Regions from separate parts of the Paenibacillus sp. O199 genome, predicted to be linked through region 1. Evidence: riboswitches for the same ligand, from Rfam matches in the RefSeq annotation. Region 1 holds a riboswitch; the other holds the start of a gene.
The links. A riboswitch is a leader RNA that binds a small molecule or an ion and turns the genes downstream of it on or off. The one in region 1 is predicted to bind cobalamin.
Positions count from the first base shown of each region.

Region 2: another riboswitch for cobalamin. It lies ahead of A6049_RS09270 (ABC transporter substrate-binding protein); the one in region 1 lies ahead of metE (5-methyltetrahydropteroyltriglutamate--homocysteine S-methyltransferase).

Region 1 is NZ_LGRP01000024.1:41,068-47,748, reverse strand. Features, by position in the region: gene A6049_RS24815 (anaerobic ribonucleoside triphosphate reductase) at 1-1,468, shown strand, start outside; gene nrdG (anaerobic ribonucleoside-triphosphate reductase activating protein) at 1,465-1,974, shown strand; cobalamin riboswitch at 2,231-2,428, shown strand; gene metE (5-methyltetrahydropteroyltriglutamate--homocysteine S-methyltransferase) at 2,648-4,996, shown strand; gene A6049_RS24800 (methyl-accepting chemotaxis protein) at 5,361-6,200, shown strand; gene A6049_RS24795 (glycoside hydrolase family 3 C-terminal domain-containing protein) at 6,333-6,681, opposite strand, start outside.
Region 2 is NZ_LGRP01000005.1:41,249-47,929, forward strand. Features, by position in the region: gene cobT (nicotinate-nucleotide--dimethylbenzimidazole phosphoribosyltransferase) at 1-726, opposite strand, end outside; gene A6049_RS09260 (ABC transporter ATP-binding protein) at 774-1,595, opposite strand; gene A6049_RS09265 (FecCD family ABC transporter permease) at 1,592-2,638, opposite strand; gene A6049_RS09270 (ABC transporter substrate-binding protein) at 2,635-3,636, opposite strand; cobalamin riboswitch at 3,837-3,973, opposite strand; gene A6049_RS09275 (histidine phosphatase family protein) at 4,140-4,787, opposite strand; gene cbiB (adenosylcobinamide-phosphate synthase CbiB) at 4,778-5,758, opposite strand; gene A6049_RS09285 (adenosylcobinamide amidohydrolase) at 5,803-6,627, opposite strand; gene cobD (threonine-phosphate decarboxylase CobD) at 6,608-6,681, opposite strand, start outside.

The sequences.
Region 1 (6,681 bases):
GCTGTTTGGGGAGATTGCCCCAATTGAGGATGAGCAACTGCATCTGGATAGCGATGAAGCAAAGGAGAAGTGTCCTCGAGCCTTTGCCTTTGCCTGTGAAGAAACGGAACTGGAGACCGAACAGGCTGCCGAATCTCTGATCCATAATTTGAACACCATGAGCAGTCGTGCTGGGGGACAGATTCCGTTCACTTCGCTGAACTACGGGCTGTGCACTTCAGCCGAAGGTCGGCTCGTGTCCCGGTCGTTGCTGGAAGCGACCATTCGGGGACTGGGTAACGGAGAAACGCCCGTGTTCCCACAACATATTTTCCAGTGCAAGCAAGGAATTAATCAATCTGAGGGAGATCCGAATTACGACTTGTTCCGGCTTGCTGTGACCTGCTCCTCACGGCGCATGTATCCGAACTTTGTCAATGTGGATGCTTCCTTCAACCTGCCCTATTATCAACCGGAAGATCCCGATACGATCATTGCGACGATGGGATGCCGGACACGCACACTGGCTGATCGCTTCGGACGCAATCGTCAGAGCGGCAAAGGCAATCTGTCCTTTAACACCATCAATCTGGTCAAGCTCGGTATTCGATATGGGATCTGCCAGGGAGCAAGAGCCATCGCTGACCGGGCTGGCTTCTATACGGCGCTGGAATCGGTCATGCACAATGCTACGGATGGACTGCTGCACCGGTATCGAATTCAGATGAACCAGCCTGCCAAAGCATCGGACTTCATGATGCGGGAAGGAGTATGGGAAGGCGGTGAACAATTGGCTCCGAATGAACCAGTGGCTGACCTGTTGAAACATGGTACGTTATCCCTTGGTTTTATCGGACTTGCTGAATGTATGACCGCTCTATATGGCCGTCACCATGGACAAGACCTCCATGTACATCGAGAAGCCTTGAATATCATTCGTACGATGAGAGAATTCTGTGACCGGATGAGTGAGCAGCATAACCTGAATATCACCTTGTTCGCTACGCCCGCCGAGGGACTGTCCGGCAAATTCACCAAGATTGATCGTGAGCGATATGGCAGCATCGTGGGGGTCAACGACCGGGAATACTACACCAATTCATTTCACATTCCGGTCTATCATTCCCTTCCTGCCTATCGCAAGATTGAATTGGAAGCTCCCTTCCACTCACTATGTAATGCCGGAGCGATCTCTTATGTCGAACTTGACGGGAACGTAAGGGCCAATACCGCCGCTTTCCAACGAATCGTGCAATACGCGCTGGCCCAGGACATCGGGTATTTCTCCATTAATCATCCGATTGATCGCTGTCCGTCCTGTGGCTATGAGGGCGTTATTGGAGATGTATGTCCCGGATGTGAGGCTCATGAAAACCACGTGCATTTCCAGCGGCTGCGCCGGGTGACGGGATATCTGACCGGTGACTATAAAGTGCGCTTCAATGGGGCGAAGCAGGCCGAAGTGAGAGACCGGGTGAAGCATCGGTGAATCTGTATGGTTACATTCCGGAATCGGTGAATGAGGGGCCTGGCCTGCGTGCCGTGTTGTTCATCAGCGGATGCCGCCATGCCTGTCCGGGCTGCTTTAGCCCCGGCTCATGGAACTTCCGTGCAGGCGAACCATTTACGGAGGAGCGGCAGCAGCAGATTTTGCATGAGGTAACCTCTCATCCCTTGCTGGAAGGGGTAACGTTATGCGGAGGTGATCCTTTTTTCTCTGCGGCAGAATGCGCATCCTGGGTTCGTCAGCTTCGGGCTGCACGACCTGATCTGACTGTATGGGCATACACGGGGTTTGTGTATGAGGAATTGATTACAGACCCGTCACGGGCGGAGTTATCCCAGCTATGCGACGTCATTATCGATGGGCCTTATATCGCAGCTGAACGTGATGTGTCTCTTCCTTTTCGTGGCAGTCGTAATCAGCGCATCGTTAATGTGGGTGCAACAATGGCAGGCCGGACAATCGTTACCATGCAGTTAGATGCATGGTAACGATTTTTTTATTTGAGGGGGATCAAGCACAGCGTGGGCGATGATATGGTTCATTTTAAGGAGTCAAATCTGCCAATATATCTAGGATTCATAGAGCAATATTTTATTTCCGATCGGATTAATGATATATGTTGCAAGCCCTTAGGTTATCGTCTATGATTGGTAGCATAAGAGCAAGTATACGACGATTGCATCATGATACAATCTATCATCTATGCTTGGTCGCCAATTTCATAGCCAGAGATGTGTACGCACATTTCTGCACACGGAAACAGGTGCCTACCGCGCTACATGCGTGGTCAGGCTTAAAAGGGAAGCACGGTGTAAATCCGTCGCGGTCCCGCCACTGTATACGGGGAGTCTGTGCATATAATCCACTGGTGTAACCACCGGGAAGGAATGCATATGACCATGATCCGCAAGCCAGGAGACCTGCCTGTTTCGACAGCATCGCATGACCTACGGAAGATAGGAAGGTGTTAGAGCAACCGCTACAACTACTTATAGCAGGTGTTCTTTCCCATTCTATCTTTGTGCACAGTCGTCATTCATGATGCCTGTTTCTCGGGGTATGGAATCGGAAGGAATGCCTTTTTTTGATGCTTTCAAAAGAAACACACCACAATAGCTTCAACTTGATGAGTTACCTATTATAAATGAGGAGGAATTTTACATGTCGCAATCACAGCAACAACAGCCACAAGTACTGACAGGCAACCTTGGTTACCCCCGTATCGGTGCGGGACGCGAATGGAAAAAAGCACTGGAGTCCTTCTGGGCTGGCCGAATCGATGAATCTACGCTTCATCAGGAGCTAACCACGCTTCGGTTGCAGGATCTGAAGAAACAGCAGGCACAGCAGCTCGATCTGATTCCTGTAGGCGACTTCTCCTACTATGATCATATTCTTGACGTATCGGCGATGTTTGGCGTCGTTCCTGAGCGCTTTAACCATTCAGGCGGACCCGTATCCGTATCTACCTACTACGCCATGGCCCGGGGTAATGATCAGGCAACAGCCTGTGAGATGACCAAGTGGCTGAACACCAACTATCACTACATCGTTCCTGAGATTCATAATGATACTGCATTTGCATTGCTTGAAAATAAACCCCTTGCCGCCTATCGCGAAGCGAAGCAGGAGCTTGGGCTGGAAGGTAAACCGGTCGTAGTCGGTCCGTACTCGTATGTACGTTTCGCCAAAGGCTATGACGCGGAACGCTTTGCAGAGATTGTCACACGCCTCGTTCCCGTATACGCCCAGCTTCTGTCTGAGCTTCAAGCAGAAGGCGTACAGTGGGTACAGATCGACGAGCCTGCTCTGACGCTGGTTGTCTCTTCCGAAGATGAAGCCTTGCTACGACAGGTGTACGCTGCCTTGGCACAAGCTGCACCGGAATTAAAGGTACTGCTTCAAACGTACTTCGAATCGGTGGAAGCTTATCCGGTCGTGACAGCACTGCCTGTTGCCGGAATCGGCCTGGACCTGGTCCACGGCTATGAAGGCAACCTCGCCAGCCTGCGGGAGCATGGCTTCCCGCAGGATAAATGGTTGGGCGCCGGTGTCATCGACGGGCGCAACATCTGGCGTGCCGATCTCGCAGAGACGGCGAAGCTGCTGGAGCAGGTGGCTGAATTCGCAGCCGAAGGCAAGCTAATCATTCAGCCTTCCTGCAGCCTGTTGCATGTACCGGTTACTGCTGCTCAGGAGAGCGCGCTTGATCCGGTACTGCGCAATGCCCTGGCCTTTGCCGACGAGAAGCTGGAGGAAATAGCGACGCTCGGCACGTTGTTGTCCGGCGGTGCAAAGCAGGCGGACCAAGCAGCGGCTTTGGCTGAAGCCAGCCGCCGCGCCCAGGCAAGCACCGAAGCGGTGCGCCTGCTGAGCGAGTCCGAATCACGGACACGCCTGAGTGGTGCGCCTGCAGGGGTGCATGCTGATGAGCAGCTGCTTCGCAACGCGTCATTCCATGAGCGACGCGAATTGCAGCAGCAAAAATGGTCGCTCCCGCTGCTGCCAACAACAACCATTGGCAGCTTCCCGCAAACGGCAGACGTGCGCAAAGCACGTGCACTCTTCCGTAAAGGGGAATGGAATGCGGAGCAATATGATGCCTATGTACGTGAACAGATCCAAGAATGGATTACTATCCAGGAGGAAATTGGTCTGGATGTGCTGGTACACGGTGAGTTCGAACGTACCGATATGGTCGAGTTTTTCGGTGAGAAGCTGACCGGATTCGCCTTCACCAAAAATGGCTGGGTACAATCTTACGGCTCACGCTGCGTGAAGCCACCTGTAATCTACGGAGATGTACTGTTCAATGAACCGATGACGGTGAAAGAAACGGCCTATGCCCAGACACTGACCAGCAAACCGGTGAAAGGCATGCTCACAGGTCCGGTAACGATCCTGAACTGGTCCTTTGTCCGCTCGGATATTCCACGCAGTGAAGTATCCTACCAAATTGCTCGCGCCATTCGCGACGAGGTTGAAGCGCTCGAGCAAGCAGGCATTGAGATGATTCAGGTCGATGAGCCAGCTCTGCGTGAAGGACTTCCGCTCAAACGGAGCAAGTGGGATGAGTACCTGCAATGGGCCGTGGAATCCTTCCGTTTAGCTACTGCTACCGTAAAACCAACAACGCAGGTGCATACCCATATGTGCTACTGCGAGTTCGATGATATTATTGAAGCCATCAGCGACCTGGATGCAGATGTGATCTCGATCGAAACATCCCGTAGCCATGGGGAACTGGTAGGCAGCTTCGAGCAGAATACGTATGACAAAGGCATCGGACTCGGTGTATACGATATCCACAGTCCGCGTGTTCCAGGCAAGGACGAGATGTTGAATATGATTGAGCGTGCACTTCAAGTGCTGCCAGCAGATCTGTTCTGGGTAAACCCTGACTGCGGACTGAAAACACGTGGTAAAGCGGAAGTTGTAGATGCATTGAGCATCATGGTGGATGCTGCTCGTACAGCAAGAGAACGGGTAACCGCTGATTCTTCAATCTAAACAAAGCTTGAGAATGCAAATAAAAGCCTCCGAATTCCTTCGGAGGCTTTTTTCATTTACTATCATTCTATTTGTTTATCTGGCAATGTCTTTTTTATCCGACTTAACGAATCTCGAAATGGCTGACACGTACTCCTGCGTCATTTCAACGTGTCCTGCCAGTTACCGTCCGGTACACCCGGAACAACCATGCAGAAGCTAAAAGTATTTGAAACTGCAGCTAACTCTTCTAAAGGATCATATATTATCATTTCTCTCTATTTTATTCCTTATTGCATGACGATATATGATATAGGCAGTTATTAAATAACAATTTAAAACAATCGTTTATCAGATCAGAAAATTGAGGAGATGGACCTTTCCAATGGATATGATTCAATCACTAATCGCATGTATGCCCTTTTTTCGGGATACGATTCGCCAAGATGTAACCCTTTCCATTATTGACCGGGAGAAATTCCTGTATTTTTCCGCAGGAGAGTCGTTAAAACAACTAGAGTTCAAAGCAGGTGATCCACTGCTCGAGCCTAATCGTGATTTTGCCGATCTGAAAGGTGGTACGGACAAACAATTTGATCATTACCCGAAGGAGTTATTTGGAGTGCCGTTTGATGTCGCCTACCTTCCGATCAAAAATGAACAGGGCGAGGTCATCGCTATATTCAACCTGCTCTATAGTATGGATGATCAGGATCAGCTGCAGCAGCTCATGAATGCTACCGAAAACCTGACCAACCAGTTGATTGACAGCGTTCAGCACGTAGCTGCACATTCGGAGGAGCTGAGCGCCACCACCGAAGAAATTCGCAACAACTCCAAACAAGCTGTACAGAAATCAGGCAACGTGACTCAGGTCGCCAGCTTCATCCGTGAAATCTCGGAACAAACGAATCTGCTCGGCCTGAATGCCGCCATCGAAGCTGCTCGTGTCGGTGAAGCAGGTGCAGGATTTGGCGTCGTCGCCAAGGAAATCCGCAAGCTGTCCGTAGATACAAAGGAAGCGACCACGCGTATTGAAGAGTCCCTCCTCTCCGTCCGCCAATCCATTCAGGGGATGGAGAATGAACTTGGGGAGATTACCGCGAGTTCTCAGGAGCAAGCGGAACTGGTTAACAATTTTATGAGCACGATTGAGCAGTTGAATGCAACGAACCAACAATTGAAACAATTTGTGCACAAACTGATTACATTTGACGGAAAGTAAAAAGGAAAAAGAAACTCCTAACCCACTCAACCAAATGCACAAACAAAATCCTCCGAATCTCTTCGGAGGATTTTTCATTTACTATCATTCCATTTTGGTCATGGTCATCTTGCTAATGTTATTCTATCCGACTTAATGAATCTCGAAATGGCTGACACGTACTCCTGCGGACAACATGAGGTATACATCCTGTTGACCTGATACACCTTTCAGGTCTGCCTTAACCGTGGACCACTGCTGTGCCTTACCCTGTGCCAGCTCCACGCGTCCTGCCAGTGTACCGTCAGGTGCGCCCAGTCGAATTTCCAATACCGCATCTGCCTGCTCTGATGATACACGAGCTTCAAGCGCTGCTGCATTGCTTCCCAGATCTGCATCCTTGAAGGCAATCCAGCCTTGTTCACCAATCACACGGACAGAGGCTCCGCCTTCTTTGCTCTCATCCAGATCCACACCGAAGTATGCATCGTAATTTTCGGCG
Region 2 (6,681 bases), on a different contig from region 1:
GCCCACTTTGCACAGTACATCGAGTGCATCGTCTGCATTCGGAGCATTCACGCTGAGGGCTTGGCTGACTACTGCGGCTTTGCGCTGCAAACCGATATCATCTACGCCTGTTCCCCGGCCAACCGCTGAAGCAGGTGCTGTTCCGGTTAATGCACACATCACCGCAGCGCTAGCAGTTGTATTCCCGATCCCCATCTCTCCGGTCACAAACAACTGCGTTCCCTTCGCAACCTCGGTGGAGACCACTTCAGCTCCTGCAAGAATGGCCTCAATCGCTTCGCCCCGGGTCATTGCAGCACCCTTCGCCATGTTGGCTGTTCCTTTGCGGACTTTGCGGGAGACCAGGTCTGGATGATCCAGATCCGCATTCACCCCGATATCCACACAGATCACATGAGCTCCAGCGTGGCGCGCAAGCACATTGACAGCCGCTCCCCCTGCTAGGAAATTCAGGACCATCTGCGGCGTTACCTCAGCAGGAAAAGCACTAATCCCTTCTTCAACCACCCCATGATCCGCAGCCATAACGATGACAGCTCTTCGATCAAAGCAAGGCCGAGCCTCACCGGTGATTCCCGCCAGACGAATAACTAGCTGTTCAAGCTTGCCCAGACTGCCGGGTGGCTTCGTCAATGCATCCACTTGCGCGGAAGCTTCAGCCGCAACTGCCTCATGTGGACCCACGATCCGACCCATTAACTGTTCCAACACCTGTTCATTATTCATACAGCCAGCACTTCCTTTATCAAAATATGGGGTCTCCCCCGCCTCATTCATTTCTTCTCTCGTCTTAGCAAAAGCTGTGGCAATCCATTGTCGGGATGATTCACCATGGCCGGGCTCACTCGGAAGATCTCCCGAATGTTCTCTTCCGTCATCAACGAATGGGGTGTGCCACTGCCTACACAAGTCCCGTCACGCAGCGCCAGAATATGATCGCAAAATTGCGCGGCCAGATTCAGATCATGCAGCACTGCCACAATCGTAATATGATTTTTTTGACGCCACGCTGATAATAACTCCATGAATTGCAATTGATATTTGATATCGAGAAAGGTGGTTGGCTCGTCCAGCAATAATAGTCTGGGTTCCTGAGCCATGACTTTGGCAAGCGCAACCCGCTGCCGTTGCCCGCCACTCAGTGCATCCAAAGGTCGTTCGGCCATGTCACTCAGACCCAACTCCTCTAACACCTTATCAACTACCGCTGCTCCATCCGACGATTCTTTGCCAAGCCAGTTCTGGTAAGGGTAGCGTCCCATCTCGACAACATCCCTTACGGGATAAGAGATGGCCGGCAGTCCATCCTGCTGCAAGACAGCAATCATGCGCGATAGATCTTTACGGGTGTATGAGGAAATGTCGCGTCCATCAATCTGTATGCTGCCTGCGTTTGGCTGTTCGGTTCCGGCAAGTAGCTGAAGCAGGGTCGATTTTCCACTGCCGTTTGGACCAACAACGCCCCACCATTCACCCTCTGTGACTTGCCAGTCCACCGCATGCAGAGCCCGATGGTTACCATACATTTTACCAGCTTCTTTGACTTCTATCATCGGCCGACTCTTGGTAAGGTCTGTTTTCATGAATGTACTCATGGCATCATCCCCTTCCGCAGCTTTTTGTTCCGGTGCAGCAGATACGCAAAAAATGGCGCTCCAACAAAAGCCGTAACCACACCCAGCGGAATTTCGGTTGGAGCCAGCAATGAGCGTGCAATCGTATCTGCCCAGACCACGAAGATGGCTCCCCCAATCGCTGACAAAGGCACCAGCAAGCGATAATCAGGTCCGACGATGAGCCGAAGAATATGCGGAATGACCAAGCCGACGAAGCCAATCACGCCGGATACGGAGACAGCGCCTGCGGTAAGCAGCGTACCCACAGCTAACACCGACAGCTTCAATCCATCCACCTTAACCCCGATATGAGCAGCCTGTCGTTCCCCCAAGGCAAGCACATTCAACGAACGCGCACGGCTCCAGAGGAAAATCAGCCCCAGCACAAAATACGGGAAAAGGATGGCCGTATACGACCACCCACGCAGTGCCAGACTTCCCATCGTCCAGTATATAATTTCATTGATTGTCTGCTTCGACATGGTCGACAGGAAGGAGACGACTGCTCCCAGGAAACTTTGCATGACCACCCCAGCCAGAATGAGGCTGTGTGTCGGTATTTTGCGTCCCTCACGAGCGAGGGCCAGCACAAACCACAATGTGATTACTCCCGTCAGAAACGCGACCAGTGGCAGAGTCCAGATCCCAATCAGTGCATACTGCAATCCGAAAAAAATCAGAAAAGCCGCACCTACCGATGCACCGGACGATACGCCCAGGGTAAACGGATCAGCCAGAGGGTTACGAAGAACCCCCTGGAATCCAGTTCCGGCAATCGCCAGCGATGCACCTACAAGCACGGCAAGCAGTACACGTGGGAATCTGACCTTCCATATAATCTGTTCTGCTGCTGTATTCCAGTCAGGAACAATCCAGTCGCCCAGCCAGGGGATGCGATGAAGCAAGATGCCCGCAATGTCCCGGACAGGCAGGGCAACCGAACCGATGCCCGTGCAGATGAGCACGGTTAACACAAGCAGCACAATTCCGGCCGTTCCGTACACTGCCAGCTTTTTACTCATTTGAACAGATCAGGGTAGATCGCTTTGGCTACTTCTTTCAGACCTTGGGTTACCCGTGGTCCCGGACGGCTCAACAGGTTGGCATCCAGACCGATGACTGCATCGTTTTTCACAGCCGTGATTTGATCCCATCCGCTGCGTGCTTTGATGATTTGATCCAATGTTTTGGAATTTTCATCAATGACATCGTTCGCATATAGAATGACGTCCGGGTTAGAAGCAATAATGTTCTCTTCATTAATCTGATTCCAGCCAGTCAAGTCGGAAGCTACGTTGTTTCCTCCGGCAAGTGTGATCAATTCATCCATGAATTCGCCTTTACCCACAGTCCAGCCTGGGGAGAATTCAACGTATACTTTTTTCTTTTCTTCTGGTTTAACTGCCTTCACAGCTTCAGTTACATCAGCCACATCTTTTTTCATCTGGGTGATGATCTCCTGTGCTTTTTCCTGATGATCCGTGATTTTACCAAATGTTTCAATGTTGTTCATCACATCATCCACTGATTTAGGATCTGTTTTGAAAATCGTAATGCCAAGATCACGCAGTTTCTTCACTGACTCTTTGCTCATCGAGATACCTGTAAATACGATATCTGCTTCAGCTGCAATAATCGACTCTTCATTAGGCTTTGTTATGCCGCCCATTTTTGGTTTCTTTGTTGCTGCTTCTGGATAATCGTCATAGTCGGATACCCCTACGATCTGCTCGTCCAATCCGAGTGCGAACAGGGATTCCGTTTCAGCCGGAGATACAGATACGATTTTGGCTGGTGCTTTGTCAAAGGTAAACGATTCACCCGTAGCATCTGTAACCGTGAGTGGATATTGTGTTTTGAGATCTGTTTTAGCCTGTTCCTGGGATTGCTCCTGTGCAGGTTGCGAGGTTCCTGTACCCTCGTTTGTTGTTGTACCACATCCGGCCAACGTCAGTGCCAGCATCGCTGCGCTCAGCAGTGACGCTACGCCTTTCCATGTCTTGAAATTCATTGTGTTCATTCTCCCCTTCTCTATCCATTCTAGTGAGTAGTGCTCCTGTCCCAATTCCGCTTGAATTTGTGTTCCGAAAAAATAAAATCCCCAATCCTTGGGTCAGGATCAGGGATGACGTCTCGCATGTGGCGATCTGTGCATGATCAGCTTGGCGCTGTATATGCACAGAGAACTGCCCGAAACGCTGTCCTTTCCTCGAAGGAACACCGGTTTATACGTCCAGGGCAGGTAACCTGACTTACAGGAATTCATCCTGATTTACAGTGGCGGGACCGTGCCGGATTTACACCGGCTTCCCTATTTCACCCGTTTGCCGTTCATCGCCTTATATAAAAGCATGAAACATTACTGCATGCACTCGGGACCCATGGTCGCTAATATTGTTTAACCATTCAAGTGAGCATCCTGCATCGTTGGCAGGGCTTGTTGAGCCTCCATCCGATGATGCACTTGCTAAGTCACACTTCTGTTGTGATTATAGGTTATATTGTACATCCTTACAACCCGATTTACGGAAAAGTCAATCTGGTTCCAACCCAGCTATCCCCATCGCCAGCCAGCCGGATCTTTATCGCTTGTCCTGGTACTACCTGCGTATCCCAGAAATCTTGATTCGGAATGAGACGTGACACAATATAACGAATAACACCGCCATGCGTAATCACGGCTACTTTTGGCACGTTTATGCTGCGAGAGTGCAGTATTGGTGAAAAGGACATCAGACACTCTTCCATAAATGAATCAATCCGCGCTGCAAATGCTGTCCAAGGCTCGCCACTCGGTGGCGTTACCTCATGCGGCGCATCGATCCAGTCTCGGTACTGCGGATTGTCCTTGAGCTGATCGTAGGTCAACCCCTCCCACTGACCAAAGTCGATCTCCCTTAGTCGGGCATCAAGCTTGGCCTGTCCCATTTGGGACGATGCAATGTGTGAAAGTGTCTGCTGACAACGCAGCATATCACTGCAATACAAGGCGTCGCATGTGATATCGCTACACTGCTCACGCAGCCAAGATAGCTCCTGCTTTGCCTCAGGCAACAGTCCGATGTCAGTATGCCCAAGATACCTTTTTTCCAAGTTCCACGCCGTTGTACCATGACGTATCAAAATAATCTCACGGCTTTGCATGCCACCATGTCCAGCTTCTATCTCCATAACAGTGCACCTCCAGCAGACCATATCCCGAAGGTGACCAACCAACATAATAAAACAAAAGAACCTGCCGACCAGAACATAAGCCGTGTTGTTCGTACAATATCTTCTGCTTCCATCCGTCTTGTAGGCTCGCCCATATATGCGCGAAATGAAGCAACGCCGTGATATACGTTATGTCCACCAAGTCTTATGCCCAGCGCTCCGGCCACCGCTGACTCGGGAAAACCGCTATTTGGGCTTGGGTGAAGTCTTGCATCCCGGGACACCATGCGTGCAGCCCCTCTGGCATCCAGCTTCATGAACCAAGCTCCTATAATCAACAGCAAGGCGGTAAGCCGCGCGGGAATCCAGTTGGCCCAATCATCTAGACGGGCAGACGCCCAACCGAGATGCAGATATTTTTCATTTTTATAACCTACCATCGAATCCAGTGTATTCACCGCTCGATAGGCCATGGCAAGTGGTGCACCACCAATCAGGGCATAGAACAGTGGAGAGACGATGGCATCCACGATATTCTCCGCCACAGTCTCTACCGTCCCACGCACAACCTCCGGTTCATCCAGATGAGCCGTATCACGTCCTACAATCATACCCAGTGAACGTCTCGCCGCAGGCCAATCCTGTTGACTCAGATAGCGGTAAACTTCCATACCTGCATCCTTCAAACCTTTCGAGGCAATGGTGGTTGCGATTAACACCACTTCTGCCACAACCGCAACAGCGGGATGAATAAGACCCAGCACATAGATCAATCCCCAAGTCAGTGCAAAAGAACCGCCTGCAATCAAAAGGGGAAATAACACGCCCGCTCTTTTGAGAGCCTGGTTCGAGTCCGCCCGCGATCTTATCGCCCGCTCCAGTGCAGAGATGGCCTTTCCCATACCAATCACCGGATGAGGAATCCAGCGTGGATCTCCGATGCAGCGATCCAATATGTATGCTCCTACAATAATCCAGGCTCCAGCCATTCCCGCCCAGATCGGCCAAGAAGCCCATTGAATCAGCAGAGATGTCATTGCTTGTTATTCCTCTCTTTCCACTCCTGCGCGGCTTTCAGGCTTTCCATTATCGTGTCATACACCAGCCTGCCGATCGCTGCACCCATGACCGTAGCCGTCCCGGCGTAACTGATGAGCGGTTTATTTACTTCAGCCTGGCTTACCGCGAGTACGATGGCATCCGTTGTTGTTCCGGTTGCGGTTAGACCATTCTCTGAATCGGCCACACCGAAATCAGCTAACGCAGCGGCCTTTGCCTCTACCGCAGTCTGAATGGCATTCACCATCGCTCCAGCAGTCATACGCCCATTCATCCACAACATGATATTGATCGTACCGGGAGTATAGGTTGAAGCCGAAACCTTCCCAATTTTCTGGGACACCGTCCCATTGCTCATCTCATTCCCCGCAGCATCAAACACGGTTCTTGCAGAACCCGCCCGTGCAGCATTGGATACCCCTGCTGTAGTGCAGCAAAGTAATCCGAACTCATCACTTTCGTATTCCTGGATCGCTGTGTGCTCCAATCGAACCGCAGTCAGAAGACCGGCACATTGATCCTGCTGCTCCTGCCATTCACTCAACAGATCAGCAATATCACGTGGTGGATCGTCACAGCGATAATGTTTGTCCACATAGATGTTGAATATACGATCCAGTTCAATCATGCCGCCCCCATACACGGCACTGGAGAGTGCTGTTACAACAGAGGGGCTGGATGCTTTAATATGCCGTTCATGTGCGGAGACGTATAATCCCGGCCACACAGAAGATCTGTATTCGTTCTGCTCCTTTTGGTCCTTTTGTAAATGGGAGTAATTATAGAATGGCAGTGCCATCGTTGTGTCCCCCTGCCTCTAATCCGGTTGTCGGATTAGACGTAATAACATTTC